2 regions of the Anaerotignum faecicola genome follow, and region 2 is predicted to be linked to the other one. Evidence: a T-box and tRNA genes for the amino acid it is inferred to sense, from the RefSeq annotation. Region 2 holds a T-box; the other holds one or more tRNA genes.

Region 1 (3,421 bases), on a different contig from region 2:
CCATGCCAAAGGGCGCATTGCTCGTAGGCCCTCCCGGAACAGGGAAAACACTGCTGGCGCAGGCGGTTGCGGGCGAGGCAGAGGTTCCCTTCTTCTCCATTTCCGGCTCGGAATTTGTGGAAATGTTTGTCGGCATGGGCGCGGCAAAGGTGCGTGACCTCTTTAAGCAGGCAAACGAAAAAGCACCCTGTATCGTATTTATTGATGAAATTGATACCATCGGGAAAAAGCGTGACGGCAACGGCATGGGCGGCAACGATGAGCGGGAGCAGACCCTGAACCAGCTGCTGACGGAGATGGACGGCTTTGACGGCAGAAAGGGTGTTGTTATTCTGGCGGCAACGAACCGCCCCGAAACACTGGATAAGGCACTGCTGCGTCCCGGTCGATTCGACAGAAGAATTCCCGTGGAGCTGCCTGATTTGAAGGGCAGAGAGGCAATTCTCAAGGTACATGCGGAAAATGTCAAGATGGAAGGCGGAATTGATTTCGGCACAATCGCAAGGGCAACCTCGGGTGCCTCCGGTGCGGAGCTTGCGAATATCATCAATGAAGCGGCGCTGCGTGCGGTACGCATGGGGCACAATCGCGTAAAGCAGGAGGACCTGATGGAGAGCGTTGAGGTGATTCTGGCAGGCTACCAGAGAAAGGGTGCTGTGATTTCTCCGGAGGAAAAGAAAATCATTGCATACCACGAGGTTGGACACGCATTGGTTGCGGCAAAGCAGAAAAATTCCGCTCCCGTGCAGAAGATTACGATTATTCCCAGAACCAGCGGTGCATTGGGCTATACCTTGCAGGTGGATGAGGGCGAAAAATCGCTGATGAGCAAGGAGGAACTGTTCAATAAGATTGCAACCTTTACCGGTGGGCGTGTGGCGGAGGAGCTGAAGTTTGGCTCCATCACGACAGGTGCATCTAACGATATTGAGCAGGCAACACGCCTGGCAAGAGGGATGATTACACGCTTCGGCATGAGCGAGGAATTCGGCATGGTTGCACTGGAAACCATCAATAACCAGTATCTCGGCGGCGACACCTCTCTGGCTTGCTCCAATGAAACCGCAACGAAGATTGACGCGGCTGTGGTTGCTGTGGTGAAGCAGGCGCATGAGAAGGCTGTGGGCATTATTCGGGAGAATATGAATAAGCTGGATGAAATTGCACAGTTCCTTCTGGAAAAGGAAACGATTACAGGCGAGGAATTTATGGAAATTCTGAACCGTACAGAGGAATAAAACGGAATATCAAAAATAGCGGGACTTCACGGAGTTCCGTTATTTTTATACATAAAAGATAGACAATTTTTTTACGGAAGTGTAAAATAGAAAGGAAGTTCTGAGAGGAAGGGGAATACCCATGTCGGTGCATACGGTGCAATATGAAGGGATTGAAATTGAATACGAATTGACGCGCAAAAACGTGAAGTATATCAACCTGCGTGTGAATAAGCATGGCAAGGTGGTTGTTTCTGCGGGGGAGCAGGTGCCCTTTGCGGTGATTGATGAATTTGTGCAGTCCAAGGCGTTCTGGATTATTACCCATCTGGCAGAGATTGAGAAGATTAGGAATGAGATTTCCGATGCGAGCCTGTATGACGGGAAAACGGTGTATTACCTCGGCAAGCCCTATCGGCTCAGACTGGAACGCGGCGAACAGCGGATTACGGTTGCGGAGGATACCATTCTGCTTTCCTCCCCGAAGCTGTATTCCGATGTGCTGAAGGCGGAATATCTGGCTTGGCTGAAGGCGCAGGCGGAGAAGAAATTTGCGGAAATTATGGATAGAATATATCCCTTGGTGAAAGAATATCATATAGCAAGGCCGGAAATTAAAATCCGAAATATGAAAAGCATCTGGGGTAGCTGTACTACAACGGGCAGCACGATTCGGTTGAACCTGCAGCTGCTGAAGGCGGATGAGGCTTGTATTGAGCAGGTGGTGCTGCATGAGCTGCTGCATTTTCGGTATCCCAATCATGGGAAAGCCTTTTATGACCTTCTGGGACGGCTGATGCCGGATTGGAGGGTGCGGAAGGAGCGACTGGATAAGAATTTCAAGGATGGGATATAAAATCGGGAGGGGGATTTGACAAATCCCCGCTTTGGGGGTATAATAGGTAATGATAATAAATTCATATTGACGCGGAGTAGAGCAGTCCGGTAGCTCGTCGGGCTCATAACCCGGAGGTCGCAGGTTCAAATCCTGTCTCCGCAATCAAAAAGAGAGATACAAGAGAAAATCTTGTATCTTTTTTTATGCCCTGCGACCGACGGGTTTCCGGGGCTGCAGCACCGACCGCTGCCGGTGGCAGAAGAAGGAAGGTGATGCAGGCGAGAAATCGGGAGTTCCGCAGACAGAACGCAGAGAGGGAGAGCGGGCGACCAGATTTCGAGGTGGGCAAGGCAGGTTCAAATCCTGTCTCCGCAAGCGAAAAAGGGATACAAGAGAAAATCTTGTATCTTAGGGTGTCGACAAAGTCGACACCCTAAGTCGAAATCAGGATTTCGACTTGCTAAGACAGAAGAATAAACAGACGAGTTCCATCAGCTTAAAAGCCTCGAAACTCGCTGTTTTCCTCGCCGGAAGTGAATTCCGACTGCGGATTCCATTTGGGAAACGGATTTGTTTCCCAAGCCCTTCCGCTGCCTCAAAATTACTTTGTCTACAGTCTGAGATACAAGAGAAAATCTTGTATCTTTTTTTATGCCCTGTGACAGACGGGTTTTTACAGATTTAGGAATCGGAAAAAAGAAAATCAATAGGGATGATTGGAGACCAGCCCATTTACAATACGAAGGATACTATCAAGCTGGGCAGCATCAAGGCGCTTGAGCTGCTCTGTGAGGGTGTGGATTTTTTCGGGATGCTCTGACTCCAGATCGAAAAATTCCATTGGGGTGATGTTCAGATAGTCACAGATTTCAAAAAAATTGGACATGGAAGGGAAGGTCTTATTGTTTTCAATGCTGTTGATGTAGCCGGGGTTCTGCCCGAGGGAAAGACTCATATCCCTTGCGGAAACGCCCTTTGCCATACGCAGCTGTACCAATCTTTTGGAAAATGCCTCTTTACACATGCTTGTATCACCTCCATGTGTCATATTATATCTAATAAAAAACTTGAAATATTCTATATAATCAGTTATTTTTGACTAGATATCGGTTTGTACCTAATAAACAGATAGAAAATAGAAGAAGAAAACAAATGTATCAAAAAATTTTCATTTTTCTTGAAAATATTTGAAAATTGCTCTTAAAAATGCTAGGATATTGACATAGGTCAATGAAAGGGTTTGATTTTTATGTTATGTTGTAGGAAACAGCAAAAACTCATGAAGCATGATGAACCTTATAAAACAAGGAAGAAGATGTATTGGCAGAAAGACAAGGCTTAGAGGTTTGGGGATATCGTATGTGTA
Region 2 (3,421 bases):
CTGACGGAGCAGTATGATGTGCCGACAGAAAAAATCGATATCCAGAACCGTTTGTATGATGACCCTGTGCATCATCAGATTCGTGTGCCACATACAAAATGGGTGGTGCTGCGCTACCCCACAAACGCCATGGCGCAGTCCGCCAAGACCTCCTTGGAGGATTTCGAGGATTTCTATTTTAATGTATGCAATCTGGATTACGGCAAAATGGGCGATGCCATGGAGCATCTGGTGGAATTGATGAACAAAACAGACCGCGTGCGTCTGGTGGCAAGGGATACGGATATTTCCTTCTCCATCAAGGATATTCCTGCCATCAAGTGTGCCGGCGGCTGCAATATCCCCGACGGCGAGGTTTATACCGCACCGGTGCGTGATTCCATCAACGGTGTGATTACCTATAATACCCCCTCCGAATACAACGGCTTTACCTTTGAAAATGTACGCCTGACCTTCAAGGACGGGAAAATCGTGGACTGCGACGGGAATGACAAGGAGCGTCTGGAAAAGGTATTCAACACAGACGAGGGTGCAAGATATGTGGGCGAATTTGCCATTGGCGTAAACCCCTATATCACAAAGCCCATGAACAACATTCTTTTCGATGAAAAGATTGCGGGCTCTATCCATTTCACCCCCGGCAACTGCTACGAGGATGCCCCCAACGGCAATAAATCCGCCATCCATTGGGATCTGGTGCTGATTATGACACCCGAATACGGCGGCGGCGAAATCTGGTTTGATGATGTGCTGATTCGCAAGGACGGCAGATTTCTTCTGCCCGAGCTGGAATGCCTGAACCCCGAAAATCTGAAATAAGGCAAATGAAAAAGGATACCCGAAACACCATGCTTCAGGTATCCTTTTTTAATCTTTGATTTTAAATCTGACTTTTATTTTAAAATCCTTATAAAAATTCTCAATATCATAAAATACTCCCATGATTTTATCAAGAAAATATTCTCTTATGTCCTTTGGCAGCTGATATACCCCTCGAATGATAATAGCAGTCGTCGTTTCCGGCTTCCAGGAACCGATATAATCACACCCCATATCCCAGAGTGCATCCAGATTTTCTCCATAAAAGCCGGGAAAATGAAATGTATCTCTAATCCTCCAATGTACTTCCGTAATATATTTACAGCCTGTAAAATCCAAAACAATCTGTCTTTCTTCCATTTTATTCCTCTCACTCGACTTTTATTTTCTGCTCCGATTGCTTTTCATGTTTTCCAGTTTACACTTTTCATACGATAAAAACAATCCTCTCCTTTCAAAAAGAAGCACACAGGAAACAAAGCGTTTCAGCTTTTTCCGTAGAAAAGGAAATTTTTAAATTCCTTCTCACTGTATCCATTGACAGAAAAGAGGGAAATATAGTAGAATGAAATTTATTAGAACAAGAGCAATGAAAAGGAGAGTAGGCGACAACGCTATGCCACAGAGAGCCTCGGCAAGCTGAAAAGAGGCGCAGGAGCAACCGCTGAAGATGGCCTTGGAGCTTCGCACCGAATATCCCCCGGATTATAAGGCTGCGACGGGCGCGCCCGTTATTGCGCAGGAGTCCTTTGGACTTCATGAGGTTTTTTCCGCGAGGAAAAAGCGAAGTAAGGTGGTAACACGGCAAAACGCCCGTCCTTTCAAAAGAAGGACGGGTTTTTTATTGGCAAAAAGCCTTACGGATGGTTTGGTTTTTACTTATTATAATGAAAACAATAAAAAGGAGAGATACTTGTGGCTAAAGAAAAATTTTATATCACCACTCCCATTTACTACCCCAGTGATAAGCTGCACATCGGTCATTCCTACTGCACAGTAGCGACAGACACCATGGCACGCTACAAAAGACTGCGTGGGTATGACGTAATGTTCCTGACAGGGACGGACGAGCACGGGCAGAAAATCGAAAGAATCGCAACCGCACAGAACATGACCCCCAAGCAGTACACCGATAAGGTGGTTGCGGGTATTAAGGAGCTGTGGAAGCTGATGGAAATTTCCTATGACAGATTCATCCGCACCACAGACGATTACCATGTGAAAGCCGTACAGAAAATCTTCAAGCAGCTGTATGATCAGGGAGATATCTACAAATCCGCTTATGAGGGCTGGTACTGTACCCCCTGCGAATCCTTCTTCACAGAAACACAGCTGAAGGACGGCAAATGCCCCGACTGCGGACGTGACGTAGAACTTCTGAAGGAAGAAAGCTATTTCTTCCGTCTTTCCAAATACGGCGACAGAATCATCAAATATTATGAAGAAAATCCCGAATTCCTGCAGCCCAACACACGCCAGAATGAAATGATTGCAAACTTCCTGAAGCCCGGTCTGGAGGACTTAGCGGTTTCCCGTACCTCCTTTAAATGGGGCGTACCCGTAGACTTTGACCCCAAGCATATTGTATATGTTTGGGTTGATGCACTTTCCAACTATATTACCGCTCTTGGCTATGGCAGCGACAACGATGCGGACTACAAAAAATACTGGCCTGCGGATGTGCATGTTGTCGGCAAGGAAATCGTGCGTTTCCATGCAATTATCTGGCCCGCCATGCTGATGGCACTGAATATTCCTCTGCCCAAGAAGGTATTCGGCCACGGCTGGCTGGTTATCAACGGCGGCAAAATGTCCAAATCCGTCGGCAACGTGGTTGATCCCGTTGTTCTGGTGGAAAAATATGGCGTGGATGCCATCCGTTACTTCCTGCTGAGAGAAATCGCTTTCGGGCAAGACGGCAACTTCACAAACGAAGCACTGATTCAGCGCATCAATTCCGATTTGGCAAACGATCTGGGCAACCTCGTTTCCAGAACCGTTGGCATGATTGAAAAATACTTCGGCGGCAAGCTGCCCGCAGACAGAACCGAAACTGCTTTTGATGCAGACCTCAAGGCAATGGCTGCGGCAACCGTTCCCAAGGTAGAGGAAAAGATGGACAACATGCTTTTCTCCGATGCTTTAATTGAAATCTGGAACCTGATTCGCCGCACCAATAAATATATCGACGAAACACAGCCTTGGGTACTGTGCAAGGATGAAGCAAAGAAGGCAGAGCTGGCAAATGCGCTCTACAATGTTGCGGAAAGCATCCGTATCATCTCCATTTTGATTCAGCCCTTCATGCCCCTGACCCCTGCAAAAATCTGGACACAGCTGAACATTACAGAGGGCGCGCTGACCGATTGGGAAAGCACAAAGACATGGGGTCTGCTGCCTGCGGAGCTGACTGTTACAAAGGGCGAAACCCTTTTCCCTCGTATTGATATGAAGAAGGAGCTGGAATCTCTGGAGGCTGCCATCAAGGCGGCACAGGCTACCTCCCTTGCAAATCAGGCAAAGAAGGAGGAGCCCAAGAAAGAGGCTCCCGAGGAGGAATATCCTGCCGAAATCACGATTGACGATTTCTGCAAGGTACAGC

What was found. The T-box of region 2 lies ahead of metG (methionine--tRNA ligase). A T-box ahead of a tRNA ligase gene usually reads a tRNA of that ligase, here a tRNA-Met.
Region 1: it has a tRNA-Met gene. The T-box ahead of metG (methionine--tRNA ligase) is inferred to sense a tRNA for this amino acid. The anticodon was not compared.

What each region holds. Positions count from the first base shown of each region.
Region 1 covers NZ_BHVZ01000001.1:653,464-656,884, reverse strand. Annotated here, with positions in the region: gene ftsH (ATP-dependent zinc metalloprotease FtsH) at 1-1,238, shown strand, start outside; gene EJE48_RS03090 (M48 family metallopeptidase) at 1,360-2,073, shown strand; tRNA gene EJE48_RS03085 (tRNA-Met) at 2,144-2,217, shown strand; gene EJE48_RS03080 (helix-turn-helix domain-containing protein) at 2,759-3,079, opposite strand; gene EJE48_RS03075 (Crp/Fnr family transcriptional regulator) at 3,376-3,421, shown strand, end outside.
Region 2 covers NZ_BHVZ01000014.1:48,512-51,932, reverse strand. Annotated here, with positions in the region: gene EJE48_RS10235 (aminopeptidase) at 1-819, shown strand, start outside; gene EJE48_RS10230 (barstar family protein) at 868-1,179, opposite strand; T-box leader at 1,400-1,643, shown strand; partial or broken gene metG (methionine--tRNA ligase) at 1,735-3,421, shown strand, end outside.